DNA from 4 places in the Halomonas caseinilytica genome. Region 2 is predicted to be linked to each of the others. Evidence: predicted binding sites of a transcription regulator. Region 2 holds the regulator's gene; each other region holds the start of a gene.
The links. Region 2 encodes sigma-54, which starts transcription at its own class of promoters, with help from an activator protein. Its sites were predicted from a motif close to TGGCACNNNNNTTGCTNT; they were not measured.
Positions count from the first base shown of each region.

Region 1: the regulator sigma-54 is predicted to act here: its motif matches at 4,018-4,035, upstream of glnA (glutamate--ammonia ligase).
Region 3: the regulator sigma-54 is predicted to act here: its motif matches at 6,378-6,395, upstream of HSDC_RS00590 (nitrate reductase).
Region 4: the regulator sigma-54 is predicted to act here: its motif matches at 2,905-2,922, upstream of HSDC_RS10190 (P-II family nitrogen regulator).

Region 1 covers NZ_BDEO01000018.1:38,883-46,511, forward strand. Annotated here, with positions in the region: gene ntrC (nitrogen regulation protein NR(I)) at 1-423, opposite strand, end outside; gene glnL (nitrogen regulation protein NR(II)) at 416-1,462, opposite strand; gene HSDC_RS15880 (DUF4124 domain-containing protein) at 1,636-2,223, opposite strand; gene glnA (glutamate--ammonia ligase) at 2,467-3,873, opposite strand; gene typA (translational GTPase TypA) at 4,339-6,165, shown strand; gene HSDC_RS15895 (I78 family peptidase inhibitor) at 6,339-6,665, opposite strand; gene HSDC_RS15900 (hypothetical protein) at 6,826-7,149, shown strand; gene HSDC_RS15905 (sodium-dependent transporter) at 7,301-7,629, shown strand, end outside.
Region 2 covers NZ_BDEO01000002.1:209,581-217,209, forward strand. Annotated here, with positions in the region: gene HSDC_RS05050 (calcium/sodium antiporter) at 1-606, shown strand, start outside; gene HSDC_RS05055 (KpsF/GutQ family sugar-phosphate isomerase) at 646-1,632, shown strand; gene HSDC_RS05060 (KdsC family phosphatase) at 1,648-2,205, shown strand; gene lptC (LPS export ABC transporter periplasmic protein LptC) at 2,210-2,794, shown strand; gene lptA (lipopolysaccharide transport periplasmic protein LptA) at 2,791-3,321, shown strand; gene lptB (LPS export ABC transporter ATP-binding protein) at 3,318-4,043, shown strand; gene HSDC_RS05080 (RNA polymerase factor sigma-54) at 4,223-5,644, shown strand; gene hpf (ribosome hibernation-promoting factor, HPF/YfiA family) at 5,745-6,056, shown strand; gene HSDC_RS05090 (PTS sugar transporter subunit IIA) at 6,063-6,542, shown strand; gene rapZ (RNase adapter RapZ) at 6,581-7,507, shown strand; gene HSDC_RS05100 (HPr family phosphocarrier protein) at 7,512-7,629, shown strand, end outside.
Region 3 covers NZ_BDEO01000001.1:134,024-141,652, forward strand. Annotated here, with positions in the region: gene nirD (nitrite reductase small subunit NirD) at 1-203, opposite strand, end outside; gene nirB (nitrite reductase large subunit NirB) at 451-2,955, opposite strand; gene HSDC_RS00575 (NAD(P)/FAD-dependent oxidoreductase) at 2,952-4,271, opposite strand; gene HSDC_RS00580 (CmpA/NrtA family ABC transporter substrate-binding protein) at 4,529-5,542, opposite strand; gene HSDC_RS00585 (ANTAR domain-containing response regulator) at 5,539-6,132, opposite strand; gene HSDC_RS00590 (nitrate reductase) at 6,531-7,629, shown strand, end outside.
Region 4 covers NZ_BDEO01000008.1:45,334-52,962, forward strand. Annotated here, with positions in the region: gene HSDC_RS10170 (alpha/beta hydrolase) at 1-126, shown strand, start outside; gene HSDC_RS10175 (hypothetical protein) at 123-608, shown strand; gene HSDC_RS10180 (YifB family Mg chelatase-like AAA ATPase) at 746-2,251, opposite strand; gene HSDC_RS10185 (accessory factor UbiK family protein) at 2,345-2,689, opposite strand; gene HSDC_RS10190 (P-II family nitrogen regulator) at 2,984-3,322, shown strand; gene HSDC_RS10195 (ammonium transporter) at 3,368-4,609, shown strand; gene glnK (P-II family nitrogen regulator) at 4,760-5,098, shown strand; gene HSDC_RS10205 (ferredoxin--NADP reductase) at 5,265-6,041, opposite strand; gene HSDC_RS10210 (LysR family transcriptional regulator) at 6,187-7,113, shown strand; gene HSDC_RS10215 (hypothetical protein) at 7,290-7,629, shown strand, end outside.

The DNA.
Region 1 (7,629 bases), on a different contig from region 2:
GATGATCTCGGTCTCGAGGCCCTCCGGGGGCGTGACCGGCCGCTGGCGCTCCCGAGCATGGGCCACGGCGCGGCGCACCAGGGCCAGCGCCTCGTCGACGTCGAAGGGCTTGGGCAGGTATTCGAAGGCGCCGCCCTGATAGGAGGCCACGGCGCTGTCGAGATCCGAATGCGCGGTCATCACGATCACCGGCAGGTCGGGATGCGCTTCGCGCACCCGGGCCATCAGGTCCAGGCCATCGATACCCGGCATGCGAATATCGGTGACCAGTACATCGGGCGGCTCCTCGAGCAGACGCGGCAACACCCGGTCGGCGCGCTCGACGCATTCGACCTCCAGATCGGGCTGGGCCAGGGCTCGCTCCAGCACCCAGCGAATGGCGCGATCGTCGTCGACGATCATGACGCGAGCGGCTTCACTCATGAGTATTCTCCAGCGGTATCAGCAGGCGGAATTCGGTGTGGCCAGGCGCGGAGTCGCATTCGATCAGCCCCTGGTGCTGATGGAGGATCGACTGGGCGATGGACAGCCCCAGCCCACTGCCCTCGGCACGTCCCGAGACCATCGGATAAAACAGGGTTTCGCGCAGTCGCTCGGGAATGCCCGGCCCGTTGTCGATGATCGACACCTCGCAGACCAGCCGATGCCGCTCGGCTCCCAGGGTGAACTGCCGCCGGGCGCGCGTCCGCAACATCAGGCTGGGGGCCGGCACATCGGATTCCGTCATGGCTTCGACGGCATTGCGTGCGACATTGAGCATGGCCTGGATCATCTGCGATTCGTCGCCGATGAGATCCGGCAGGCTGGGATCGTAATCGCGGATGATGGTTACGCTGGGATGCTCGACGGCCAGCAGCGAACGTACCCGTTCGAGCACCTTATGGATGTTCAGCGGCTCATGGCGCTCGACCTGATTGGGCCCGAGCATCGCATCCACCATATCGCGCAGGCGGTCGACCTCTTCGATGATGATCCGTGTGAATTCGGTAAGCTGCGGACTGTCGAGATCGCGCTCCAGCAACTGGGCCGCGCCGCGAATGCCTCCGAGGGGGTTCTTGACTTCATGGGCCAACCCTCGCGCCAGTACCTTGATGGTTTCCTGGCGCGTCTGCAGCGCCTCCTCCCGGGAAATGCGCAGCAGGCGGTCGCGCGGCTCCACTTCCAGCAGGAGCTCGTCCCGGGTCAGGGGCGTGACGGTATAGTCCACGGTCAGCACGTCGCCGGTGACCAGTGTCAGGCGTGCCTCGCGCTGGGTGAAGGGATGGAACTCGTCTCGCGCCTTGGCCAGCAGCTCACCGATGTCCTCCTCGCCCACCACCAGCTCCGGCAGGGGCTGGCCCGCCACCCGCGACCGGCTGAGCGCCAGCAGCGCCTCGGCCGCCGGATTCATCCACTGCAGCCGCAGCCGGCCATCCAGCAACAGGACGGCTGTGGTGAGGTGTTCCATCAAGCGTTGATACATGAACGATCCCGCGATGCACGAAGAAGTTTCCAACTGGAGTAGTCCGGTGCAAGAAGCGCGCCACTTCGGCACGGCCGGCATATGGGCACGAGCCGACAGCAGGCACCGGCACTGTGCACCATCCTAGTGCACTACTATGGTGCATGCACGATCCTGGGCCATCCCGTGCACCCTCAGCGGACGGCCTGAGGGCGGGAGTGGACATGATGGGGATTCCGCAGCATGTTGACGCTGGCCCGCTGCACATAGAGCGTCACCGCCGACGTACGCTGCAACACCTGCCCTCGAGCATCGAGCAGTTCCGCCCGCAAATGATGCTCGCCACGCGACAGATTGGTGAGCTCGATGACAGGCTGGCGCGCTGCGGGCCGCACGATGTTTCCATCGAGCCGCAGTCGCAGCAGGTGACCCTCACGCAGCGCCGGCCGCAGTTCGAGCCGCACCCGCACATCGCCCGCGGCCCCGGTCGGCAAGGTGGCCCCATCGGCAGGCGCCGCAATTGCGAAGGCATCGTATATCCGGGAAGGTGTATCCATGCCGTCGCGGCCCGAAGCGGTGCTCGTCGATGCCGGTGGCGGTGGCGGTGGCAGCGACGGCACCACGCTGATCGGCGCAAGCTCGACCGGCTCGCCACCTCTCGAGGGGTCATCACTGAAGGACACATGCCCTCGCGCATCGGTGGTGCGATAGAGCGTCTGGTCCCCCGCAGCCTGGGTCATCATCAAGAGATACAGCAGCAACACGATCATCGGCCTGTCCATGGACCCTCCCAAGTATCGGGTATCGGGCATCCTGCCCTCGAGTTGAAGACTAGGCGCTGCCCGATCGGGTCGCGAGCCCCGATATGCCCGGCGATACTCCACAGATATGTTGCATGAATCGGTTGCTGCAAATCGGCCAGCAAAAGAATTCGGCTGGCACAAGTATGCGGCTGGCACAAAAAAAGAGGCACGCCCCTAGGCGTGCCTCTATCTCGCTATCGCGTGGCGGCGTCGCGCCGGCGATCAGCAGCTGTAGTACATATCGAACTCGACCGGGTGCGTCGTCATGCGCAGACGCTCGATGTCCTCGGACTTGAGCTCGATGTAGGCATCGATCATCTCGTCGGTGAAGACGCCGCCCTCGGTGAGGAAGCTGCGATCGGCATCCAGGGCTTCCAGCGCCTGATCGAGGCTCTCGGCCACGGTCGGGATGGCCTTGCCTTCTTCCGGCGGCAGGTCATAGAGGTTCTTGTCCATGGCATCGCCGGGATGGATCTTGTTCTTGATGCCGTCGATGCCGGCCATCAGCATCGCCGCAAAGCACAGGTAGGGGTTGGCGGTCGGGTCCGGGAAGCGGGCCTCAATGCGCTTGCCCTTCGGGCTCGCGGTGTAGGGGATGCGGATGGACGCAGAACGGTTACGCGCGCTGTAGGCCAGCATCACCGGCGCCTCGAAACCCGGCACCAGGCGCTTGTAGGAGTTGGTCGACGCGTTGGTGAAGGCGTTCAGGGCACGGGCATGCTTGATGATGCCGCCGATGTAGTACAGCGCCATCTCGGAGAGACCGGCGTACTCGTCACCGGCGAACTGGTTCTGGCCGTCCTTCCAGAAGGACTGGTGGACATGCATGCCGGAACCGTTATCACCGACTATCGGCTTGGGCATGAAGGTTGCGGTCTTGCCGTAGGCATGCGCCACGTTGTGCACCACGTACTTCATTTCCTGCAGCTCGTCGGCCTTCTTCACCAGGGTGTTGAACTTGACGCCGATCTCGTTCTGGCCGGCGTTGGACACCTCGTGGTGATGCACCTCGACGGTCTGGCCGATGGCTTCCAGGGTGTTGCACATCGCGCCACGGATATCGTGGAAGCTGTCCACCGGCGGCACCGGGAAGTAACCGCCCTTGACCCGCGGACGGTGACCCAGGTTGCCACCTTCGACGTGGCGGTCGGTGGCCCAGGCCCCCTCTTCGGAGGTGATCTTGTACATGGCGCCTTCGGCGTCGGCCTTCCAGTGCACTTCGTCGAAGACGAAGAACTCGGGCTCCGGACCGAAGAAGGCGGTATCGCCCAGGCCGGAGGACTGCAGGTACGCCTCGGCGCGCTTGGCGATGGAACGCGGGTCGCGCTCATAGCCCTGCATGGTGGCCGGCTCGATGATGTCGCAGCGCAACACCAGGGTGGCGTCTTCGGTGAAGGGGTCGAGGAAGCCGGTGCCGTCCTCCGGACGCAGGATCATGTCCGACTCGTTGATCCCCTTCCAGCCATTGATGGAGGAGCCGTCGAACATCTGGCCGTTCTCGAAGAACTCCTCGTCCACATCGCGAGCCGGAATGGTGACGTGCTGTTCCTTGCCTTTGGTGTCGGTGAAGCGCAGGTCGACCCACTTCACATCATGTTCTTCGATCAGGGCGAGCGTCTTGTCAGACATGAGGTCCTCCACAGTGAGCTTGGCTCGTTAACTTGGAAACGTATTCAAAGCATCGTTGATCGCTGGTCGAGTGCTGCGAACGTTGTAGCATGCCGTAAGCCGGCTGCCCACGACGCCCGAGGCGACCATGGCGTTTGCTACGATGAAGCAGGAAGTGTGCCAAGATGGCGCATCCATTTTTTCGCCCTTCATAGCATGCTGATCTCGCAGAGGAAAATTGTCTCTCGCGTTTCTCCCCGGCCTGATTCGTCCGTCGGACGCCCGATATTGAGGCGGCACGAATGCCTCGCAATGAACCAAAATGAAGCGTAATAACGAGCAAAGCACCAAATCAGTGCACGCATGCTGGAATCCCTGTCGCAGCGGCTTCAACATCGTTCGGAAACGGATTTCCCACCACAAGGCTGGTAGCGTCACGGCCCTGACCCTATAATGCGGCCCCACTTTTCCCAGCAGGATCCCGTCGTGATCGAGAATCTTCGCAACATCGCCATCATCGCTCACGTCGACCACGGCAAGACCACCCTGGTCGACAAGCTCCTCCAGCAGTCCGGCACCCTGGACCGCAAGGCTGAGGGCCAGGAACGCATCATGGACTCCAACGACCAGGAGAAGGAGCGCGGCATCACCATCCTGGCCAAGAACACGGCGATCCGCTGGGAGGGACCCGACGAGCGCGAGTACCACATCAACATCGTCGACACGCCCGGACACGCCGACTTCGGCGGCGAGGTCGAGCGTGTGATGTCGATGGTCGACTCGGTCCTGCTGATGGTGGACGCCGTCGATGGCCCCATGCCGCAGACCCGCTTCGTCACCCAGAAGGCCTTCGATCAGGGCCTCAAGCCGATCGTGGTGGTCAACAAGATCGACCGCCCGGGTGCTCGCCCGGACTGGGTCATCGACCAGATCTTCGACTTGTTCGACAACCTCGGCGCCAGCGACGAGCAGCTCGACTTCCCGATCATCTACTGCTCGGCGCTCAACGGCGTGGCCGGTCCCGAGCCGGATCAGCTCACCGATGACATGACGCCGATGTTCCAGGCCATCGTCGACATCGTCGAGCCGCCCAAGGTCGAACTGGAAGCGCCCTTCCAGATGCAGATCTCGGCGCTGGACTACAACAGCTATGTCGGCGTCATCGGCCTGGGCCGCATCACCCGCGGCAGCGTCAAGCCGAACCAGCAGGTCACGATCGTCTCCAAGGAGGGCAACACCCGGCGCGGCAAGATCGGCCAGGTGATGACCCACCTCGGCCTGGAGCGGGTGCAGACCGAAGAGGCCACCGCCGGCGATATCGTCTGCATCACCGGCATCGAGAACCTGGCCATCTCCGATACGCTGTGCGACCCGGCCGACGTCGAGGCCCTGCCGGCGCTGACCGTCGACGAGCCCACAGTGTCCATGACCTTCCAGGTCAATGATTCGCCCTTTGCCGGCAAGGACGGCAAGTTCGTCACCAGCCGCAACATCCGAGACCGTCTCGAGCAGGAGCTGATCCACAACGTGGCGCTGCGCGTCGAGCAGGGCGACAGCCCCGAGAAGTTCAAGGTCTCCGGTCGTGGCGAGCTGCACCTTTCGGTGCTGATCGAGAGCATGCGCCGCGAAGGCTTCGAGCTGGCGGTGGGGCGTCCCGAGGTCATCATCCGCGAGATCGACGGCGTTTCGCAGGAGCCCTACGAAGAAGTCATCATCGACTGCGAGGAGGAGCACCAGGGCGCCATCATGGAAGAGCTCGGCTATCGCAAGGGCGAGCTCAAGAACATGAACCCCGACGGCAAGGGCCGGGTGCGCCTGGACTTCATCATCCCAGCGCGGGGCCTGATCGGCTTCCGGGGCCAGTTCCTGACCCTGACGTCGGGCACCGGCATCCTGACCAGCCGCTTCGACCACTATGGTCCGCTCAAACCCGACGCCTCCGTCGAACGGCGCAACGGCGTGCTGGTGTCGATGGTCAGCGGCAAGGCCCTGGCCTATGCGCTGTTCGCCCTGCAGGATCGCGGCAAGCTGATCATCGAGCACGGCACCGAGGTCTACGAGGGCATGCTGGTCGGCATCAACAACCGCGCCGAGGACATGGTGGTCAATCCCACCAAGGCCAAGAAGCTCGACAACATGCGCTCCTCGGGCAGCGACGAGGCCCTGGTGCTGACACCGCCGGTGCGCTTCACCCTGGAGCAGGCCATCGAGTTCCTCGATGACGATGAACTGGTGGAGGTCACTCCCCACCACATTCGCCTGCGCAAGAAGCTGCTCAGCGAAAACGAGCGCAAGCGCGCCAAGAAGAAGTAACGGCGCAACGCCTGGCGCCAACTGGACGAGCCGGAGGGGATGCCCTCCGGCTCGTCTGCGTTTCCACGTTATTGTAGCGGGCCGGCTCGACCACCGAGCCGGTACGGCAACAGAAGCCGTCAACTACGGCGTCGAGGGCGTATCACGCCTCCCTTCCCCGGCAAGGACGGCCCCTATCCGCAGCGGATGGCGCGAATCACGCCGGCATCGTCCAGATTCACATCGAGGCGATCCGCGCGAAATTCCATCGTATAGGCCTGGCCCGGTCGCTTCGCTCTCACATCACCCGCTCCGCTTTCCTGTTCCAGGCGTTCCCCCAGGGCCTCCGTATAGACTTCGCCCACATGATCCTGTACCTGTCGGGCCCCGCAGGCATCCTCGGCCTGGCTCATGGTCGGCGGCTTGGGCGCCTCGGTCCGAGGCGGGGCGGTCGATGCCGATCCTGCGCATCCCGTGAGCATGAGCGCCACGGTCGTGGCGATGATGGTTCGATGCAGCATGCTGACTCCTTTCCATGACGGCCGACGTTCCACCCAGCGTATGGCCGCCGCGCCGGCACGTCCATCAAGGATTCCTCCTCATGGCCGGAGCGACGCCCTTTTGTCCCCCGCCCGACAACGGCTAATCTAAGAGAACATTCCTGCAGCCTGAGGCAACGCCATGCACAAGCACATCGACTGGGATGCCCCCGGTGACGACAGCGTGATGCAATACTTCGCCAAGAACCCCAGCCATCACACCGACCCCGGTCCTGGCGATATCCTTTCGGCACGCCACCAGGGCACGATCGTCCGGATCAAGGTAGAAGCCTACGTGGACGGCACCAGCATTGGCGAGGTCGTGGCGCTGATCGCGCCGGACAACGGCCGCCGCCTGCAGAGCGCCGGCAAGCTCGAGCTGGGCGATACCGTACGCCTCGCCGATAGCGACCGTGCCATGGAGCCGAACCATCCCCACGAGGACGATGCAGAGGAACAGGACTGATTCCGAGCGCGGTTACCATCCACCGCCGCCAACGACGCCTAAACGCTCGCCCTCTAGCCAAGGACCACCCCGGTGACGCAAAGTTGACGGCGATTCGGCAGACGCCCCCCTGCGCGGGATTCTTCCAGCCCTGGGCAATCGCAGGACCTCGATGAGTACGCACAACATCTGGACGCACAAGGGAACCTTCCTGTTGGCTGCCGTCGGCTCTGCGGTAGGGCTCGGCAACCTCTGGCGCTTTCCCTACCTGGCCGGCGAGAATGGCGGTGGTGCCTTCCTGCTGATCTATGCCGTGACGCTCTTCGCCGTCGGCGTCCCCATCCTGATTGCCGAGATCCTGCTCGGACGCAGCAGCCGCCGCAGTCCGATCATGGGCATGCGCTTTCTGAGCCGCACCCACGACACCTCGCGCGCCTGGGAGTCGATCGGCTGGCTGGGCGCCGCCTCGGCATTCATCATTCTCAGCTTCTATTCAGTGAT
Region 2 (7,629 bases):
TATGCCCTGGCCAACAGCCAGCTCGATCGCCCCGATGGCCTGTTGCTGGTTCTCATGCTGATCTTCAGCCTCTGGTGGCTGTTTCGCGCCGACACGCCAGGCGTGGCGGATGCCGACGCCGACATCCCCGACATGCCCCTGCTGCGCGCCCTGTTCTGGCTCACTCTGACCCTGATCGTGATGGTGGCAAGCTCACGCGCCCTCGTCTGGGGAGCCAGCGAACTGGCCCGTGACTTCGGCGTCAGCGAGCTCGTGATCGGCCTGACCATCGTCGCCATCGGCACCAGCCTGCCCGAACTCGCAGCCTGCGTGGCCAGCGCCTTGAAGCGCCACCACGATCTGGCCATCGGCAATGTCATCGGCTCGAATCTATTCAACATGCTCGCCGTGCTCCCCGTGCCGGCGCTGATGCATCCGGGGGCCACCGATCCTGCCGCCGCCGGCCGCGACTACCCGGTGATGCTGCTGCTGACCCTGGCGCTGGGCATGCTGCTGCTGTGGCAGCGACACGGACACATCAAGCGCCTGCCGGGTGCCCTGCTGGCATTGTCCTACACCGCCTACCTGATCTGGCTGAGTAGCGGCCAGGCCACCGCCGGCGCCTGACACTTGAGTGAAACCCCATGACGGGCAACAATCTCTTCTATGACTGACGCTACCTCTCCCTCCGCCCAGTTACGTGCCAGCGCCATCCGCACCCTGACACTGGAACAGCAGGCCATCGGCGCCTTGATCGAACACCTCGACGATGACTTCGAGCGTGCCTGCGAGCTCATCCTGGCCTGCCCGGGCCGGGTCGTGGTCACCGGCATGGGCAAGTCCGGACATATCGGCGGCAAGATCGCCGCCACCCTGGCCAGCACCGGCACTCCAGCCTTCTTCGTGCATCCCGGCGAAGCCAGCCACGGCGATCTGGGCATGATCACGCCGGGTGACGTGGTCCTGGCACTGTCACACTCGGGAGAGACTGCCGAAGTCACCGCCCTGCTGCCACTGCTCAAGCGGCTGGGCACCCCCTTGATCAGCATGACGGGGCGCCCTGCCTCCACCCTGGGGCGTCACGCCGACGCCCATCTCTACGCCGGCGTCGAACGCGAGGCCTGTCCGCTCGATCTTGCTCCCACGTCCTCGACCACCGCCGCCCTGGCGCTGGGCGATGCCCTGGCCGTGGCACTGCTCGAATCACGAGGCTTCACCGCCGAGGACTTCGCCCTCTCGCACCCTGGCGGCAGCCTGGGCAAGCGACTGCTGCTGCGCGTCTCCGATCTCATGCACCAGGGCTCCCGCCTGCCCAGGGTGGCTTCCGGCAGCCCGCTGCGCGATGCTCTGCTGGAAATCACCCGCCAGGGACTGGGCTTCACCTGCGTCGTCGATCCCGACGACCGGCTGGTCGGCGTCTACACCGACGGCGACCTGCGACGCACCCTCGACCAGCATGCCGACCTGAGCGGACTCAAGGTCGACGACGTCATGACCGTGCCGGGCAAGCGCACCTCGCCCGACACCCTGGCCGCCGAAGCCGTGCGCCTCATGGAAGACAATCGCATCACCGCCCTGGCCGTGGTGGATGACGACGGCCACCCCGTCGGCGCCCTGCACATGCACGACCTGCTCGCCAGCGGCGTGATCTGACCCCAAGGAGTTGTCATGCGTCACGAATCCCCTTCGCTCGCCCCCCACCTGCTCGACCGCTTGCGGCGAGTACGCCTGCTGGCACTGGATGTGGACGGCGTGCTCAGCGACGGACGGCTCTACTTTCACGCTGACGGCAACGAAATCAAGGCCTTCCACACCCTGGATGGCCACGGCATCAAACTGATACGCAACGCCGGCATCGAGGTCGCGCTGATCACGGGGCGCGACTCGCCGATGGTCAGTCGCCGCGCCGCCGCACTCGGCATCTCCCATCTTCATCAAGGGATCGCGCGCAAGCTTCCCGTATTGCACCAGCTCTGCGAGCAGCTCGACATCACCCTCGACCAGGTCGCCTACTGCGGTGACGACATGCCCGACCTGGCCCCCATCTTCCAGGCCGGCGTCGGCATCAGCGTCCCCGGCGCGCCAAGCTACATCCGCCAGCACGCCGACTGGGTCACCGAGCGCCCTGGCGGACACGGCGCGGTGCGCGAGATCTGCGATGCCCTGCTCCAGGCCCAAGGGCAATGGGATGCCATGCTCGACGCCTATCTGAATGATCGGGCCTGATCCCATGCGACTGCCCCGCCCCGGTTTTCGTACTTGGCTCTTCCTGCTGCTGCTGGCCCTCGGCGGCGGGCTGGCCCTGCTCGATTCTCGCGACGACGACTCGCCCGGGCCGGTGCCCCGGGACGCCGCCGGCGAGCCGGACTACTACCTGGAAGACGTCGAAGCCACACGCTTCGATGCCGAAGGCACCCCCCACCAGCGGCTCGTCACCCCGCGCCTCGTGCACACCCCCATCGACGATGTCACGCGTCTGGAAAACCCCGAGGTCAGGCTCCACGCCGATGATGGCCGGCTCTGGACCGCCCGCGCCGAGCAAGGCCGGCTGGAAGCCGGTGGCAATCCCCTGAGGCTCAGCGGCGATGTCCGCCTCGAGGCCCCCGCGGAACGCTGGCGCCTGACCACTCAGAGGCTGCACTACGATGCCGACACCGGCCATGCCTGGAGCGAGACGCCCGCCACGCTCAGCCAGCCTCCCCAATCCATGCGGGGCGAGCATTTCGACGCCTGGATTCATGACAATCGTGCGCGACTGACCGACAATGTTCGCGGTCATCACCCGCCGGCAACCGATGAGGACCCCGAGCCATGACGCGAACCACCTCCCCCTTTCTGCTGGGCCTGTCACTGGTCATCCTGAGCCTCGCCGTCTCCCAGGCACAGGCACTGGAGGGAGACGCCAGCGCCCCGATCCAGGTCGAGGCCGACCGCCTGGACCTCGATGACCGTGCCGGCACCGCCGTCTACCAGGGCAACGTGAACATTCAGCAGGGCAGCATGCGCCTGACCGGCTCACGAGTGGAAATCCGCCGCAACGACGCCGGCGAGCTGAGCCAGGCCATCGCCACCGGCGATCGCGCCTATATCGAACAGCAGCCCGCTCCCGACGAATCAGTGGTACGCGGCTGGGGGCAGCGCATCGTCTACCACGTGGCCGAACGCCGCATGGAACTCATCGACCAGGCCGAACTGCACCGGGGCGGTGACACCTTCGATGGCGGCTACCTGGAGTACTTTCTCGATCGCCGCGTGGTCCAGGCGCGTTCCTCCGCGGAAGGCGTCGAAGGCAACCAGCGAGTACGCATGACCCTGGAACCCGAGCAGCAGGATTCGCAATGAAGACGCTCCACGCCCGCCACCTGGCCAAGAGCTACAAACGCCGACGCGTGGTCCATGACATCAGCCTGGAGATCGGCCAGGGCCACATCACCGGCCTGCTGGGCCCCAACGGGGCCGGCAAGACCACCTCCTTCTACATGATCGTGGGCCTGGTGCGTGCCGATGCCGGCCAGGTCGCCATCGACGATCTCGACTTGTCCGATGCCGCCATGCACGAGCGCGCCCACGCCGGTATCGGTTATCTGCCCCAGGAAGCCTCGATCTTCCGCAAGCTCAGCGTGGCCGACAACATCATGGCCATTCTCGAGACCCGCAAGGATCTCGACCGCGCCGGCCGTCGCGACCGCCTGGAATCGCTGCTGGAAGACTTCCACATCACCCACATCCGCCACAACATCGGCATGAGCCTGTCCGGGGGTGAGCGCCGACGGGTGGAAATCGCACGCGCTCTGGCCACCGAGCCTGACTTCATCCTGCTTGACGAACCCTTCGCTGGCGTGGACCCGATTTCCGTCGGCGAGATCAAGGGCATCATCCGCCAGCTCAAGACACGCGGCATCGGTGTACTGATCACCGACCACAACGTCCGCGAGACCCTCGACATCTGCGACGGCGCCTACATTGTCGGCGACGGCCAGATCATCGCCGAAGGCGACGCCGAGGCGATCCTCGCCAACCAGCGAGTGCGCGACGTCTACCTAGGCCAAGACTTCCGCCTCTGAGCCCACGGCTTGCCGCCCCTCAGCGCCATGTCACCGCAACAAGCTGATATAATGAACACTTTATCACCAAGGCACGAAATTTGCCGATGGCATGATAATTGCTTTATCGAAGACTTGCATGCCGTGATGCAACGCACTAGGGTGGAGGTTTCTCGCACGTTGAGCGGTTCTCTTTTCCTATGGCCATGAAGGCTTCCCTCCAACTTCGGCTCGGCACCCAGCTGACCATGACGCCCCAATTGCAGCAGGCCATCGCCCTGTTGCAGCTTTCCACTCTCGACCTGCGTCAGGAGGTCCAGCAGGCCCTGGAATCCAACCCCATGCTGGAGCTCGACGAGGACTTCGGCGAACTGGCCGTCGGCGAGGCGCCCGAAGATGACTGGGCCAGCGAGATTCCCGAGGATCTGACCGTCGACAGCGACTGGTCCGATACCTATCAGGATGCCGGATTGGGCAGTCTGAGCGGCACGGGCAGCGGCGAGGCCCCCGACTTCGAGCGTCAGGCAGCGGGCCAAAGCCTGCAGGGGCACCTGGCCTGGCAACTGGCCATGAGCGGCCTGGATGAGCGCTCCTCGCGTATCGCCGAGAGCCTGATCGACGCGGTCAACGAGGATGGCTACCTGGACCAGCCACTGGACGCGATCCGCGATGGCCTGCGCGCCCAGGGCCTGGAAGGGCTCTCCAGCCGCGAGGTCGAAGCCGTGTTGCTGCAGGTGCAGCAGTTCGAGCCCACCGGCGTCTTCGCCCGCGACCTGCGGGAATGCCTGATGCTGCAGCTCGCCGCCCTGCCCCAGGAAACACCTCGACTGCCGCAGGCCCGGCGCCTGGCCCGTCAGTTCCTCGAGGCCCTGGCCGGCGATGATCGACGCCTGCTCAAGCGCCGCCTCGGCCTGGACGACGCGGCGCTCGACGAGGTGATCGCCCTGATCCGAGGACTCGACCCACGCCCGGGCAGCGCGTTCGCCAGCGGCGGCAACGACTACGTCATCCCCGACCTGGTCGCCCGGCGCGACGAACAAGGCTGGCAGATCGAGCTCAACCCCGAGGCCATGCCACGCGTGCGCATCCAGCCCGACTACGCCGCCTTGATCCGACGCGCCGACAAGAGCCAGGACAACCAGTTCCTCAAGGATCACCTGCAGGAGGCTCGCTGGCTGCTCAAGAGTCTGGCCAGTCGCAACGACACTCTGCTGCGCGTCGGTCGCGAGATCATGGCCCGCCAGCTGGACTTCCTCGAGCACGGCGAGGAAGCCATGAAACCCTTGATCCTGGCCGACATCGCCCAGGCCGTCGAGATGCACGAATCGACCATCTCGCGGGTGACGACCCAGAAATACATCCACACGCCACGCGGTGTGTTCGAGCTCAAGTACTTCTTCTCCAGCCATGTCGGCGACGGCGACGACGCCCACTCCAGCACCGCCATACGGGCCCGGATCCGCAAGCTCATCCATGAGGAACCGGCACGCAAGCCGCTCTCCGACAACAAGCTTGTCACCCTGCTCGCCGAGGAAGGCATCGATGTCGCACGGCGAACCGTGGCCAAGTATCGCGAAGCCATGAACATCCCCTCCTCGAGCCAGCGCAAGCGCCTTCGCTGAGCGTTTTCGAGCGAGCCTGGCAACAGCGTTTCACAGGGGGTTTGCACGACTCCAAAAAGGGTTACAATCGAGGCACAACCCAAGGAGCAAGGAGCGTGTCATGCAAGTCAACCTCACCGGCCATCATGTGGAATTGACCGACGCACTGCGTGACTATGTCCAAGAGAAGCTCGCGCGACTCGAACGTCACTACGACAACATCACCACCGTGCAAGTCACGCTCTCCGTGGAGAAAGAACGTCAACAGGCTGCCTGTACCCTGCATGCCGCCGGTGCTGACCTGCATGCCGAAGCGATGGACGGGGACATGTACGCCGCCATCGACGCCCTTGCCGACAAGCTCGATCGCCAGTTGGTGAAACACAAGGAAAAATCCCAGGCGCGCGCCCAGGGCGCCGCCGGCGTACGCTGATCCATCATGACTCTGGAAACCATCCTTCCCCCCGAGCGCACGCTCTTCGACGTGCCCGGGGGGAGCAAAAAGCGCGTACTGGAATTCTTCAGCACCTTCATCGCCCAGAACACACCGAGTCTGGACAGCCAGGAGGTCTTCAGCCGCCTGATCGGTCGCGAGCGCCTGGGCAGCACGGGCATCGGGCACGGGGTCGCCATTCCCCACTCCCGCAACCCGCACTGTAAGGCGCCCATTGCCGGCTTTCTGAAGCTCGCCGAGCCGATCGACTTCGACGCCGTCGACGGCGACCCTGTCGACCTGGTGTTCGTGCTGCTGGTTCCCGAGCAGGCCGACGACGCCCATCTGGCCTTGCTCGGCCAGGTCGCCGCCGTAATGAACGACGCCGACACCCGTAACGCTCTGCGTCGTGCCGATAGCCAGCACGCCTTGCACGAACGACTCATCGAGGCGATACGCCGACAGGCACCGGCCGAGAACGACTGACGGCACAACGGCCAGCCACTCGACCAGGAGACCCTGCCATGCAGATCGTGATCATCAGCGGCCGTTCAGGCTCGGGCAAGTCGATCGCCCTGCAGGCACTGGAAGATCTCGGTTTCTATGCCATCGACAACCTTCCGGCCACGCTGCTCGGCTCGCTGGTGGACGAATTGCGCGACGGTCAGGCACGTTCCATCGCCGTCAGCATCGACGCCCGCAACCTGCCGCATGCCCTGCAGCGCTTCCCGACGCTGCTCCATGACTTGCGTCACCGGAAGGTCCAGTGCCAGGTGGTCTACCTCACTACCGATGCCCGCATCCTGCTCGAGCGCTATTCGGCCACTCGGCGCCGCCATCCATTGACCCGCAACAACCGGATGACGCTTGCTGAAGCCATCGATCAGGAGGAAGCATCCCTGGCAGAGATCCGTGATCTCGCCGATCTGGTGATCGACACCTCGCGGCTCTCGGTGCATGAGCTGCGTGGACGCATCGCCGACCAGGTGGCCGAGCGCGGGCAGGAAGCCCTCGCCTTGACCATCGAGTCCTTCGGCTTCAAGCGCGGCGTCCCGCTCGACGCCGATATTGTCTTCGACGCACGCTGCCTGCCGAATCCCTACTGGGACCCTTCACTGCGTGATGCCACCGGACGCGACGACAGCGTCATCACCTTTCTCGAGACCTATCCGATGGTCGACGAGATGCGCCGGGACATCCTCGCCTGGGTGGAACGCTGGCTGCCCCGCTACCTGGCCAGCCAGCGCAGCTACCTGACCGTGGCCATCGGCTGCACCGGGGGGCAGCATCGCTCGGTCTACCTGGCCGAGCGCCTGGCTCACGACCTCGCCGCCCAGCATCCCAGCGTTCGCCTGCGTCACCGAGAATTGGGCATACACCTCAGCCGCCTCCCCTCGGAAACGCCACCCACCCAGGAACAAGACGATCACGACCACGAAAAGGAATCCTGAGTCCGTGCCGAGTCGCAAGCTCACCTTGACCAACAAGCGCGGTCTGCACGCCCGCGCCGCCACCCGCCTGGTCCAGTGCTGCCAACCCTATGATGCCAGCGTTACCGTTTCCCATGGCGGTC
Region 3 (7,629 bases), on a different contig from region 2:
TTGGCGCCGGAGAAGGGGTCGTGGTGGTCGATGGCATAGAGTTCCGGGGCGTGGCCGGGCAGGTAGAAGATCGCGACCTGGGCGGGGCCGTCGCGAGTCTCGATGCGGGCGGCGATGCCGGAGTGGGCGACCAGGTCCTCCCTGGTGCACAGGGACTGCCAGTCGTTGGAGGTGATCAGGTCTTCTGCGGTGGCGGTGGTCATGGGAGAGCTCCTTGGTTGTTCGGGAAATCCCGGTTGTTCAGGAGACAGGCCGGTGGCCAGGATTTGCGGGCCTGAGCGGCCGGCGTCGACTTGCTCTCTCGGGGCTGATCCGTCGACAGGTCTTCGAGGAGGCGCTGTGAACCCATCCCTGGGCGCTACCTACGCGATTCATGGCGTAGGACCTCCTCTTCGACCTGTCCCCGGCGCCCCTCGTTGGTACGGGAACCAACCATAGCGAAAGCGCTGTTCAGGCGGGTCTGAGCTGGCCACGCTCCTCGGTCACGATGATGTCCGGATCCGGCCGTTCGTCGTTGACGAAGCTGCGGAAGCGCTTGAGTTTCTCGGGGTCGGAAAGCGCGCCGGCCCACTCGCACTCGTAGTTGTCGATCACCGTCTGCATCTGGCGCTCGAGTTCATCGCCGAGCCCCAGGCTGTCGTCGATCACGACTTCCTTGAGATAGTCGAGCCCGCCTTCGAGGTTTTCGCGCCATACCGACGTGCGCTGCAGCCGATCGGCGGTACGCACGTAGAACATCAGGAAACGGTCGATGTAACGGATCAGGGTGTCGTCGTCGAGGTCAGTGGCGAACAGCTCGGCATGGCGCGGACGCATGCCGCCGTTGCCGCAAACATAGAGGTTCCAGCCGTGCTCGGTGGCGATCACGCCGACGTCCTTGCTCTGCGCCTCGGCGCACTCCCGGGTGCAGCCGGAAACGGCGAACTTGAGCTTGTGCGGCGAACGCAGCCCCTTGTAGCGATTCTCTAGGCGGATCGCCATGCCCACGCTGTCCTGCACGCCGTAGCGGCACCAGGTGCTGCCCACGCAGGATTTCACCGTGCGGGTGGCCTTGCCGTAGGCATGGCCGGTCTCGAAGCCGGCCTCGATCAATTCGGCCCAGATGTCGGGTAATTGCTCGAGTCGAGCGCCGAAGAGATCGACGCGCTGACCGCCGGTGATCTTGGTGTACAGGCCGTATTTCTCGCCGACCTCGCCCAGCACGCGCAGCTTGCTCGGCGTGATCTCGCCGCCGGGAATGCGTGGTACTACCGAATAGGTGCCGTTCTTCTGCATATTGGCCATGAAGGTGTCATTGGTGTCTTGCAGGGGCACGTGGGCGGCGTCGGTGATCGGCTCGTTGAAGCAGGAGGCCAGGATCGAGGCCACCGCCGGCTTGCAGATGTCGCAGCCCAGGCCATGGCCGTGCTTTTCGATCAGCTCGCCGAAGGTCTTGATGCCCTCGACGCGCACGATCGAATAGAGCGCCTGGCGGGTATGGGCGAAGTGCTCGCAGATCGACTGGTCGACCTCCACGCCGCGCGCCTCCAGCTCGCTGTCGACCACGCTCTTGAGCAGGGCGGCACAGCCACCGCAGCCGGTACTCGCCTTGGTGGCGGCCTTGACCGCACCGAGATCGTCGCAGCCGGCGTCGATGGCCTCGCAGATCGCGCCCTTGGTAACGTTATGGCAGGAGCAGATCGAGGCCGTGTCGGGCAGGGCGTCGGGCCCCAGGGCGGGGGCGCCTTCGACATTGGGCAGGATCAGCGAGGCGGGATCCGCCGGCAATTCAAGGCCATTGGCGTAGTACTGCATCAGGGTGTCGTAGGTGGCGTTATCGCCGACCAGCATGGCGCCGAGCAGCTTCTTGCCGTCGCTGGAGACGACCAGCTTGCGGTATACCTGCTTGAGCTGGTCGAAGTAGCGGAACTGGCGGGCACCCGGCGAGCGGTCGCCGTGGGCATCGCCGATGGCGCCGACGTCGACGCCGAGCAGTTTCAGCTTGGTGCTCATGTCGGCACCCTCGAAGGTCAGCTCGCCACCGCACAGGGTGTCGGCGGCGGCCTTGGCCATCTGGTAACCCGGCGCCACCAGGCCGAAGATGCTGCCTTGCCAGAGGGCAACCTCGCCGACGGCGAGAATCGACGGATCGCTGGTCTGGCAGCGGTCATCGATGACCACGCCGCCGCGCTCGCCCATCGCCAGGCCGGCATGGCGGGCCAGTTCGTCCCTCGGACGGATGCCCGCCGAGAAGACGATCAGGTCGGTCTCCAGCCGCTTGTCGTCCTGGAACACCATGCGGTGTCGGCTGGTGTCGCCATTCTCGATGTGCTGGGTCGCCCGGTCGGTCAGTACCTGCACGCCCAGCGCCTCGATCTTCTCGCGCAGCAGCTCGCCGCCTTCGTGATCGACCTGCATGGGCATCAGGCGCGGCGCAAATTCCACCACGGCGGTGTCCAGGTCGAGTCCGCGCAGGGCATTGGCGGCTTCCAGGCCCAGCAGGCCGCCGCCGACCACCACGCCGGTGGTGGCCGAGCGTGCCGCCTCGCGGATGGCGTCGAGGTCGTCCAGAGTCCGGTAGACCAGGCAACCGTCACGGTCACCGCCGGGAATCGGCGGCACGAAAGGGTAGGAGCCGGTGGCCAGCACCAGGCGATCGTACGCATAACGCCCCTGGGGCGTGACCAGCTCCCGGGTGTTCCGGTCGATGTCGGTGACCGCTTCGTGCAGGTGCAGTTCGATGCCGTGCTCGGCGTAGTAGTCAGCGGTCGAAAGCGCCAGATCGTCGGCATCACGACCATTGAAGTACTCGGAAAGATGCACCCGGTCATAGGCCAGGTGGCGCTCTTCGCCGAATACCCGAATTCGGTAGTGCCGATGGGCGCCGCGTTCGATGAGCTGTTCGACGAGATGATGGCCGACCATGCCGTTGCCGACGATGATCAGGTTCTGGGGAGTGGCGTTCGATGCCTTCATGCGGCCTCCTGGTCGAGGGTGTCGGTGACATGTGGGGCGCCTGCTTCGTCGTCGAGCAGGGCCTCGGTATCGGCCTGGCCGAGCAGCAGGGTGCGACGCGCGGTGCCGAAGCGCATGCCGTCCCGGGAGCGGTCGAACAGCCAGGGGCCCATGGCGGTATCGCCGTAGAGTACGGCGCCGTCGATGCGACCATCGCGCAGCAGCAGGCGGCGATATTCGCCCTGTTCGGGATCGTGGTAGGTGAGCACATCATGCTCCGGCGTGGCCTCGATGGGCCCGAAGGCGTACAGCGACACGCCGCTGATCTTGAGCTTGGTGGCGGTCGGGCGATCGCGATAGCCGGGGCCGGCCTCGCCGGCCAGGCGGGCGGCGAGCACCTCGACCTGCTGCCAGATCGGTTCCACCAGTCCGAAGGTGCTCAAGCCGAACTGACAGCATTCGCCCAGGGCATGAATGGCGGCGTCCGAAGTGGTCAGCCACTCATCGACGCGGATGGCACGGTCGCAGTCGAGCCCGGCGGCACGCCCCGGCTCGACGTTGGGGGTGATGCCGGTGGCGATCACCACATGATCGGCGGCCAGCCGGGTGCCATCGGCGAGAATCACGGCACGCACTCGGCCCTGGCTGTTGTCTTCCAGCGCGCTCAAGTGGCCGTCGGTGATCACTTCCAGGCCTCGCGCCTCGAGTTCAACGCGCAACAGCCCTGCGGCGGTGGCGTCGAGCTGGCGGTTCATCAGGCGCGCGCTGCGCTGGATCACCTGAACCCGCATGCCGCGCTTGCGCAGCCCCTCGGCAGCTTCCAGGCCGAGCAGGCCGCCGCCGATGACCACGGCGCGGCCGCCGTGTCGAGCGGCCCGGGCCAGGGCCTCGGCGTCGCCCAGGTCGCGGAACCCATGCACGCCATCAAGGGTCACGCCGGGCACCGGCGGCATGGCGGAACGCGAGCCGGTAGCCAGCACCAGTCGGTCGTAGTCGAGGCTCGCACCCCGGTCGGTGGTCACCCGGCGTGCTTCGCGGTCGATGGCGGTGACGCGCTCGCCGAGCCGGGTCTCGATGCGTGTGCCGGTCTGTGTGGTCGCGGCGTGCTCGGGCAGGCGCAGGGCATCGCGCTGCATTTCGCCGGCCAGCCAGGGCGACAGCAGGATACGGTTGTAGGCGTGGCTGGTTTCCTCGCCGATGACGGTGATCCGGCGGGGCGCCCGGGGCTTGTCGCAGAGTGTCGCGACCAGGCGGTGGGCGGCCATGCCGTTGCCGACGATCACCAGGTGATCGATGGGAGCTCGGTCGTCGGTGCTGATGGTGGCATTGGGTCGCATATCGCAACCTCCTGAAAACGCAAAAAGACGTCTCCGCGCTCCCCGGCATCGGGGGCGCTGAGACGTCTTTGTCCGAAAGCGTGGCGATCGCCGTTGATCGCCGGGGGCCGGTCCGTGGCAAAGGAGCTCGCGGATCGGCGTTGTTCGCTCAAGCGTCTTTCAAGTTCTACGCCATTTTCTTGATAGTGCTTTTATATCATTTGGTTAGGCCGCATCGAGGAGGCTGTTCAGCTGTTACCTGTCGTGTCCCGTGCACGTCATTGGTGCGTGGCGGCATCGAAATGCGCGGGGCTGTAGCAGGTCGAGAGGGTGCGCATGTCGAGCAGGCGACCGTGTTTTCGCATGTGCTGGTCGAGGTGCTCGGCCACATGGGACATGATCTCGGCGGTCGGGCGGGGGTCGCCGACGAGGCTCTGCCAGGCCGGCGGAGCATCGGGCGCCAGGCTCTCGAGATGCGCGACGCTGCGATCCAGGTAAGGCGGCAGCACCAGCCAGCTCTGGGCACGTCGGGCATGTTCCGGCGAGGCGCCGAGCCACTGGCTGGCCTTGTGCAGCGCACGGATCATTGCCGCCAGGGTAGTGGGATAGCGCAGCGCCCAGGAGGCGGTCACGCCCAGGACCTTCTCGGGGTGCGCCGGCCATAGCTGGGCGCCGCTGGCGACGATACGCCCGACGTCGCGATGCCGGGCCAGGCTGCCCCAGGGCTCGCCGACGCAGAACCCGTCGATCTCGCCGTTTTCCAGCGCCTCGACCATACGTGGCGGGGGCAGGGCTCCCAGCGTCACCTGTCGATCGATGTCGATATCGGCACCGGCCAGCCATTCGCGCAGTTGATAGTGCTGGCAGGAGTAGGGATAGACCATCGCCAGCCTGGGCGGCTCGCCGCGGTGGGTGTGCAGTCGGGCGGCGAAGCGGCGGGCATTGTCGCGCGGATCGTGCTCTTCGCCGATATCGTTCATGCCCTCGGACCAGTGCCGCGACAGCACGATGGTGTTGCCGCCACGACCGAGGATGAACGGCGCCAGGGTCTCGCAGGGAGCGCGCGACAGGCCGAGACTCATGGCCAATGGCAGGGGCGAGAGCATGTGGGCACCGTCGAGCAGGCCGGAGGCGACCTTGTCGCGCAGTGTCGACCAGGCATTTTCGCGCGAGAGGGCGACTTCGAGTCCTTCGTCGGCGAAGAAGCCGGCCTCGCGGGCGATGATCGGCAGGGCGGCGTCGAGCAGGGGGATGAATCCCAGCGTCAGTCGTTCGAGTTCGGGCGCGCTCATCGTCCCTTCTCCAGTTGTTCGAGGATGTCGATCACGTTGTTGGCCACGTCGCCGATACGCTGACCGCGGTCCATGGCCAGCTTGCGCAGCATGCGATAGGCCTGGGGTTCGTCACAGTCCTGATGCTTCATCAACAGGCCCTTGGCGCGTTCGATGCGTTTGCGTTCGGCCAGTTGGGTGCGGGCCTGGTCCAGTTCGCGGCGCATCGACTGGAAGGATTCGAAGCGGGCGATGGCGACTTCCATGACCGCCTTGACCCGGCCCGGTACCAGACCGTCCACCACATAGGCGCTGACGCCGGACTTGAGCGCGGCCTGCATGGTCTCGGGGTCATGCTGGTCGGCGAAGAACACCACCGGACGCGGGTTCTCGCGGTTGAGCAGCGACATGCTGTCGAGGGTGTCGCGGTCGGGGGATTCCATGTCGATGATTACTACATCGGGTTGATGGCGGGCGACCATCTCGTTGAGGCTCGTCGGGGCCTGCAGGCGACAGATGACCTCGTGGCCCTCGTTGGCGAGGGCTTCCTCGACCATGGCGGCCCGCACGATCTCGTCGTCGACCAGAAGGACTTTCAAGGGCTGAGGCATGGTGGCGTAGCTCGTTGCATAGGGGCGTTTCCCGATCGGTTGCAAGATGCGTTCCAGTTGCTGGAACTCCTGGTGAACGCCGGCAAAGTGTTGGCCCGATGGCATGGGCAGGAAGTGTGGCGGGCGGGTGTTGCACCGAGTCGGTGCGGGCGGGGTGGCGAGATGCGCCCGAGCTGTGCGGCGAGCTGCTGTCCGCCGGCGGCGAGATCGTCGCGGCACGCGGTATTCCGGGGGTTGAGCATTCCTGGCACGGGGCTTGCTAGATAACCGGTGACCAGGATGGATCAAGGGTGATCCGTTCATCGGCAAAGACGCCCACCGCTTCTCCGCAGCTTCGGTTGCCGTGAGGCGGTGGGCGTCGTCGTTTCGGCAATCGTCCACGACGGGAGGATAGCGTCATGTCCAGGGCCTCAACGCAAGACGCACGCACCACATGCCCTTATTGCGGGGTCGGTTGTGGCGTGCGTGCCGAGATGCACGATGGGCGGATCATCGCCGTCGAGGGCGATGTCGAGCATCCGGCCAATCATGGCCGTTTGTGCGTCAAGGGCTCGGCACTGCACGAGACGCTCGGTGACCGGGGGCGACTCACGCGCCCGCGGCTGGATGGTGCCGAGGTCGACTGGGACACGGCCCTGGACGCCGTGGCCGAGCGCCTGGCCGAGACGCAGCGCGAGCACGGCCCAGAAGCCCTGGCCGGCTATCTCTCCGGGCAATTGCTCACCGAGGACTATTACGTCGCCAACAAGCTGTTCAAGGGTTTTCTCGGCACGCCGCATCTGGATACCAACTCGCGGCTTTGCATGGCCTCGGCGGTGGCCGCCTACAAGCGCTCGCTGGGGGCCGATGCCGTACCCTGCAACTACGAGGACCTGGAGGATGCCGAGCTGGTGGTGCTGGCGGGCTCGAACCTGGCCTGGAATCATCCGGTGTTGTTCCAGCGCCTGCGCGTCGCCAAGACGCGCAACCCCCTGCTGCGAGTGGTGGTGATCGATCCGCGCATCACCGACACCTGCGAGCTGGCCGATCTCTACCTGGGCGTGCGTCCCGGCAGCGATGCTCGCCTGTTCACCGGGCTGTTGGCCTGGATGGCCGAGCGGGGCAAGCTCGATCGCGTCTACCTGGAACGCCACACGCGCGGGGTGGAGGAAGCCCTGGCCGAGGCCCGTCAGGACGATGTCTCGGTCGAGGCCATCGCCGCCGACTGCGATGTTGACCCCGAGCGCCTGGAGACCTTCTTCTACTGGTTCGCCAGCCAGCTCCACGTGGTGACGCTGTATTCCCAGGGCATCAACCAGTCGAGCAGTGGTACCGACAAGTGCCAGGCGATCATCAATTGCCACCTGGCAGGCGGCAAGATCGGCCTGCCCGGCGCCGGTCCCTTCTCCATCACCGGCCAGCCCAATGCCATGGGAGGGCGCGAAGTGGGCGGCCTGGCCAACCAGCTGGCCGCCCATATGGATTACCATAGCCCCGGCGCCCTGGAGCGGGTGACGC
Region 4 (7,629 bases), on a different contig from region 2:
CGGCACCACCTGGTCAACGAAGCCGAACCGATACGCCGCACGCTGTTCGCGGACCTGGCGCGCTTTCTCGCCGACCTGGAGGAAGGCTTCGAGGCTCAGCCCCCCGAAAGGCGCCGATGTTCATGAACGCTCGCACACTGATCTGCCTGGCACTGTTGCTCGTCCTCGCCGGCTGCACCGCCGCCCCGGAACGCCCCAAGACCGTTCGGCAGGCGCTGCTCGGGCTCGGCGAGCGCGCCGCCGAGCAGGTAGCCGCCTCGCCGGCCCTGCCCAAGCCCACCACCGATCAGGTGCTCCTGCTGGCCATGCCGAAGGTCGACCCCGACCTGGGCCTCTCCGACGAGCGACTGATGGAAAGCCTGACCCGCGCCCTGCTGGGGCTCGACGATAGTCCTCAGGTACTCGACTGGCGACCCGCTCTGGGCGATGGCGCAGGCGACAATCAATGGCGCCTGGAAAGCCGTCTGAATGCCTCGGCCCCGCGACTGCAACTCTCCGACCGGGAGTTGCTGCCCTACCGCTTGACCCTGACCCTGCGACGCCCCGGCGGCGAGCAGCCGCTCTGGCAGGCCCATATCGACGGCGCCCTCGACGCCACGGCGCTATGAGCCAACGATTTCACGGCCGTTGGGGCAACTCACCGACGGGAAGACTTCCCCACGTCAGCGGGGCCGCGCCTTCATCACCCCGCAAATCGGCGAGTCACTGACACGCCTCTCGGTGATCAGAGGCGGCATCGTCCAGGTCAGCCGCCCTTGAGCAACCGATCGAGCTGACGATAGCCGATGGCCTCGATCAGGTGTTCGCGGGCCGGCTGCGGGGCGCCGGCCAGATCGGCGAGGGTCAGCGCCACCCGCAGCACTCGATGGAAGGCGCGAGCCGAGAGTTGCAGCCGCTCCAGCACTTCGGCCAGCCAGGCACGGTCCTCGCCGCCCAGCGCGCAAGCGGCCTCCAGGTCGGGTCCCGCCAGGTGGGCATTGAGCGCCCCTCTCGCCCACTGGCGCTCGCGTGCCGCCAGAACCCGCTCGCGCACCGCTGCCGAATCCTCGCCCGGCTCCCGCGAGGTCAACTGCTCCGCCGGCAGGGCCGGCACTTCCACCTGCAGGTCAATGCGATCCAGCAGCGGCCCCGAAAGCCGTGCCTGATAGCGCTGGATCTGAGCGGCCGTGCAATGGCAGGCCTGGCGCGGATCGCCGAGATGACCGCAGGGGCAAGGGTTCATCGCCGCCACTAGCTGAAAGCGCGCTGGATAGCGACGCTCATGGTTGGCCCGAGCGATGTGGATCTGTCCGGATTCCATCGGCTCGCGCATCACTTCCAGCACGTGCCGCGAGAACTCGGGCAGTTCATCGAGAAACAACACGCCATGGTGCGCCAGGGAGATCTCCCCCGGCTTGGGGCGAGACCCCCCGCCGACCAGCGCCACGGCACTCGCGGTATGGTGTGGCGCCCGAAAGGGACGACGCCCCCACTGCTCGGCCAGCGGCAGGCCACTGACCGAGCGTATCGCCGCCACTTCCAGGGCTTCGTCCTCGCCGAGCGGCGGCAGGATGCCGGGCAGGCGGCTGGCCAGCATGGTCTTGCCGGTACCGGGCGGGCCGGCGAACAGCAGGTTGTGCCCACCCGCCGCGGCGACTTCCAGAGCTCGACGCGCCTGGTGCTGGCCCCTGACCTCACGCAGATCTGGCTCCGCCGCGTCACGGCGTGGCGGCGTTCGCAGCCGGTGGGCAGTAATGGGTTCCTGTCCGAGCAGATGGGCCACCACCTCCAGCAAGTGCTCGGCGGGCAGGACTTCCAGATCGCCGGCCAGGGCCGCCTCGTCGGCGTTGGCTCGGGGCACGATCAAGCGACGCCCCGCTTGCCGGGTGGCCATGGCCAGCGGCAGCACACCGCTCGCCGGGCGCAGACCACCGTCCAGCGCCAACTCCCCCACGCACTCCACATCCGCCAGAGCCTCAGGGGGAATCTGACCGGACGCAACCAGCAGTCCCAGCGCAATGGGCAGATCAAAACGCCCACCGTCCTTGGGCAGGTCGGCGGGCGCTAGATTCAGGGTAATACGCCGCAGCGGAAACTCGAAGCCGGCATTGACCAGGGCGCTGCGCACCCGTTCCCGGCTTTCCTTGACGGCTGCCTCCGGCAGCCCGACCAGCGTAATGCCCGGCAGGCCGTTGGCCAGGTGTACCTCGACAAGCACCTCGGGTGCCTCCAGGCCAAGGCCCGCCCGGGTGCGAATGATCGCCAGTGTCATCGGCATTCCCTCGCGCCACTGTTGTTGCTCGGTGCGACATCCTTGTCGCGCCTTCTTCAGGCTAGACCAGAGGCACAGGGCACGCCCAGGGTTTCATCGTCCGGTTTCGCCGGCGCCGGCGTCCGCCTCGAGAGAGTCGATGTCCGCCGCAGCCTCGCGGACTTCTTCGGCATCTTCGTCGGTGGCAGCCGCCGGTGTGTCCAGGGCATCTTCCAGGGCGGCGACCTGCTTCTCCAGCGCCTCGACCCGCCCTCGCGTGCGCTGCAGGACATCCATCAGGATGTCGAAATCCTCACGCGAAACAAGTTCGAGGCGGTCAAAGGCGCCTTTCACGACCTGCTGCACGCCTTTCTGTACCTCTTCCGGGGCCTGGGAGGCGCCTTGCAGGCGCTCACCGATCTGCTGGGCCAAGCGGCTGATACGGTCCTGGCTGACCATACTGCTTCTCCTGAATGGATGGTGGGGAAAACCTTCTGACAGGATACGCAAGGCGTCCTTTCACCGCATTCCTCTCGTCCGCCACCTTATGGGGCATTGCGCCGCCACCCAGGCACCAATCCAGTGCATGGACCTTCTCCGTACTGCACGCGGCGCGTTCAGCAACACCTCGCGCTTTTCACAGACTCATGAAAAATCAGGATTATCCCGTCACCTGGCACGATTCGCGCTTCATCAGAACAACGATGCACCGCGTGGCAACGTGCCGCGCCCACCGAACAAGGGAGTACCGGGATGAAGCTGATCACCGCCGTTATCAAGCCCTTCAAGCTCGACGACGTCCGCGAGGCGCTCGCCGACAACGGCGTTCAAGGCATCACTGTCACCGAAGTCAAGGGCTTCGGTCGCCAGAAAGGCCACACCGAACTCTATCGCGGCGCCGAGTACGTCGTCGACTTCTTGCCCAAGGTCAAGGTCGAGGTCGCCGTGGACGACGACCGCCTGGATACCGTGCTGGACGCCATCTGCAATGCCGCCAACAGCGGCAAGATCGGCGACGGCAAGGTCTTCGTGACCCCGCTGGAAGACGTCATCCGCATCCGCACCGGCGAGCGTGGCGCCGACGCCGTCTGATCGCCGACCGCCTTCCTGCCTGTTCCCGATACGGAGACATTCGTCATGACAGAGCTCGCTTACGCGCTCGACACCTTCTACTTCCTGGTCTGCGGTGCCCTGGTGATGTGGATGGCCGCCGGTTTCTCGATGCTCGAGGCCGGCCTGGTCCGCTCCAAGAACACCGCCGAGATCCTGACCAAGAACATCGCCCTGTTCGCCATCGCCTGCACCATGTACCTGTTGGTCGGCTACTACCTCATGTACTCCAGCAGTGCCGGCGGCGTCCTGCCCAGCCTGGGCTTCCTGCTGGGGGGCGAGAATTCCGTGGACGCAGTGCTGGCCGGCGGTGACGACGCCCCCTACTACTCCGCCCGCGCCGATTTCTTCTTCCAGGTCGTGTTCGTGGCCACCGCCATGTCGATCGTCTCCGGCGCGGTCGCCGAGCGCATGAAGCTGTGGGCCTTCCTGATCTTCGCCGTGATCCTGACCGGCTTCATCTATCCGGTATCCGGTTACTGGACCTGGGGCGGCGGCTGGCTGGCCGAGATCGGTTTCTCCGACTATGCCGGCTCCGGCATCGTGCACCTGGCCGGCGCCTCCGCCGCCCTGGCCGGTGTGCTGGTCCTCGGCCCCCGCAAGGGCAAGTACGGCAAGGACGGCACCATCTACGCCATTCCGGGCGCCAACATGCCGCTGGCGACACTGGGTACCTTCATCCTGTGGCTGGGCTGGTTCGGCTTCAACGGCGGTTCCGAGCTGAAGGTGTCCGACGTGACCTCCGCCAACAATATGGCCCAGGTCCTGGTCAACACCAACGCGGCCGCCGCCGGTGGCGTGATCGCCGCCTTGATCCTGGCCAAGGCCTGGTTCCGCAAGGCCGACCTTACCATGGCTCTGAACGGCGCCATCGCCGGCTTGGTCTCCATTACCGCCGACCCGCTGTCGCCCAGCGCCCTGGGCGCTACCCTGATCGGCGGTTTCGGTGGCCTGCTGGTCGTTGTCTCCATCGTCTGCCTCGACAAGCTGAAGCTCGACGATCCGGTCGGTGCGATTTCCGCTCACGGCGTGGTCGGCATCTGGGGCGTCCTGGCCGTTCCGTTGTCCAACGGCAGCGCCAGCTTCGGCGCCCAGATCATCGGCATCTTCGGCATCTTCGCCTGGGTGTTCGTGGCCAGCCTGATCGTCTGGCTGATCCTCAAGACCGTCATGGGCATCCGGGTCAGCGAGGAAGAAGAATACGAAGGCGTCGACCTGACCGAATGCGGCCTCGAAGCCTATCCCGAGTTCAATGTCGCCAAGACATGAGGCGATCCCGAGTGAGCTGGCGTGCTCCTGCTGGCCCCCGCAAGGGGGCCTTTTTTATTCTATTCGCTGCGGGTGTATGCTCTGTCACAATGAGGCCAGCAAGGACGGCGTGCGTCGCCGTCGGCACACGAACCATGCGAGGACAAGACCATGAAACTGGTGACCGCCATCATCAAGCCGTTCAAGCTCGACGACGTACGTGAATCGCTCTCCGAGATCGGCGTCCAGGGCATCACCGTCACCGAGGTCAAGGGCTTCGGCCGCCAGAAGGGCCACACCGAGCTCTATCGCGGTGCCGAATACGTGGTCGACTTCCTGCCCAAGGTCAAGCTCGAGGTCGCGGTGGACGACGACATGACCGAACAGGTCATCGACGCCATCACCCAGGTGGCCAATACCGGCAAGATTGGCGACGGCAAGATCTTCGTCACGCCGCTCGAACAGGTCATCCGCATCCGTACCGGCGAGACCGACAAGGACGCGGTGTAATCTCAGGAAGGAAAGAGGAAAGCCAGACTCAACCTCACTACCGTGAGTTCTTAGGGTTTTCTTCCCTCTTTCAGCGGTGCAGCCGCGTTCTTCAGACTTCCAGCCCGGACAACGTCCGGGCATTTTTCCAACTCACGGCTCACAGCTCCCGGCGAAGCCGGGTGGCTTACTTCTCGACGAAGGCCCGTTCGATGACGTAATCGCCCGGGTCGCCCATGCGCGGCGAGATGTTGAAACCCAGCTCGTCGAGCAGGGCACTGGTTTCGTCGAGCATCGCCGGACTGCCGCAGATCATGGCGCGATCCTGTTTCGGATCGATGGTCGGCAGGCCGGTATCCTCGAACAGTTTCCCCGTACGGATATGATCGGTCAGGCGACCGGTGGTGTGGAACTCTTCCCGCGTTACCGTCGGGTAGTAGACGAGCTTTTCGCTGATCTCCTCGCCCAGGTACTCGTGCGCGGGCAACTCCTTGGAAATGAAGTCGGCATAGGCAAGTTCACTGACGGTACGCACACCATGGACCAGCACGATCTTCTCGAAGCGCTCGTAGGCCTCGGGGTCCTGGATCAGGCTCATGAACGGCGCCAGCCCCGTGCCGGTGGACAGCAGGTAGAGGTTGCGGCCCGGCAGCAAGTCGTCAGTGACCAGCGTACCGGTGGGCTTGCGGCTGACCATGATCTTGTCGCCGACCTGAAGATGCTGGAGCCGCGAAGTCAAGGGACCGTCCGGCACCTTGATGCTGAAGAACTCGAGATGATCCTCGTAGTTGGGGCTGGCGACGGAGTAGGCGCGCATCAGCGGCTTGCCCTCCACCTCCAGGCCGATCATCACGAACTGGCCGTTCTTGAAGCGCAGGCTACGCTCGCGGGTGGTACGAAAGCTGAACAGCGTGTCGTTCCAGTGATGCACGCTGAGGACTTCTTCCTCGGCAAACTTGCTCATGTCGGCTCCTACATATTCCAGAAGCGCATATATGCGCCATTCACTCTTTGCAGCTGATTCTAAGGAAGGCCAGAATATCTGTTAAATGGATTGTATGGATAAAGCTTATCTATACTTTGAATAGAAATGCTCTGGAGCCAGCCGAATGCGCTATACCCTGCGTCAGCTCGAGGTCTTCGTGGCCGTGGCCCAGCACGAGAGTGTCTCCCGAGCCGCCCGAGCCCTGGCACTCTCCCAGTCGGCGGCCAGTACCGCCCTGGCCGAGCTCGAGCGACAGTTCGACTGTCGATTGCTGGACCGCATCGGCAAGCGGCTCAAGCTCAACGCGCTGGGCTTCCAACTGCTTCCCAAGGCCGTAGCGCTGCTCGACCGCGCCGAAGAGGTCGAGGAGTTGCTGCGCGGGCAGCAAGGCATCGGCACTCTGGACGTAGGGGCCACGCTGACCATCGGCAACTATCTGGCCACCTTGCTGATCAGCGACTTCATGCAGCGCCATCCCGGCAGTCGCGTCCGCCTGCAAGTCCGCAACACCCGCACCATCATCGAAGAGGTGCGCCAGCATGAGCTCGACCTGGGGCTGATCGAGGGTCAGTGCGAGGAGGACGATGTCATCACTCAGCCGTGGGTGGAGGACGAACTGGCGGTGTTCTGCTCACCGCGCCACCACTTGGCAAACCAGGGACCGGTGGAACTGGATCGCCTGCTGCGGGAGGCCTGGATCATGCGCGAGCAAGGCTCGGGTACTCGCCTGACGCTGGAACAAGCCGCTCGCCACCGCCGCGGGCGCTTCAACACCCTGCTGGAACTGGAACACACAGAGGGCATCAAGCGTGCCGTCGAATCGGGGCTGGGCATCGGCTGCGTCTCCAAGCTGGCCCTGCGCGACGCCTTCCGTCGTGGCAGCCTGGTTCAGATCCCGACGCCCGATCTGGACCTGAGTCGCCAGTTTGCCTTCATCTGGCACCGTCACAAGTACCTGGCCACCGGCATGCGGGAATTCCTCAAGCAGTGCCGACACATGACGGAGGGCATTCGCAGCAGCGACCAGATCGATCTGCCCTATTACTCCTGAGGCCACCATTGCACGCGATCATGCAACGCGGGAGACGGCTCTTGGCGACACCCGGCGTCGGCCTTCGCGGACACTGCCCTGCCGCCGCCGTCTAGGGTAGGATGCGGGCTCACCGGCAAGGAGCGCCGGCGCAACCTCGGCCCCCTAACCGCCGACGCTATCCGGAGGACTCGAATATGCGGCAATTCTTCTTTCCACGCCGTCCCCTGCCGCGACGCACCCTGTTGTTCTGCCACGCCATCATCCAGCTCGGCCTGCTGGTAGCCGGCGGCCTGTGGCTGGCGCCACGCACCCCCTGGCTCGCCGATACCACCTGGCTGGCCGCCTGGCCGCCGCTGGCACTCGGGGCCGGCATGCTGCTGCTGGCCATGATCGGCGTTCGTCTGCTCGCCGAACTGTGGCTGCTGCCTTACCACCTGGCGGGCCTGCGCAACGGCTTCGCCCCGGGCGATGTGGTCACCCGATCCTTCGATCGACGCCCGGCCGTCCACGACGCCGAACGCGCCTGGACATCCT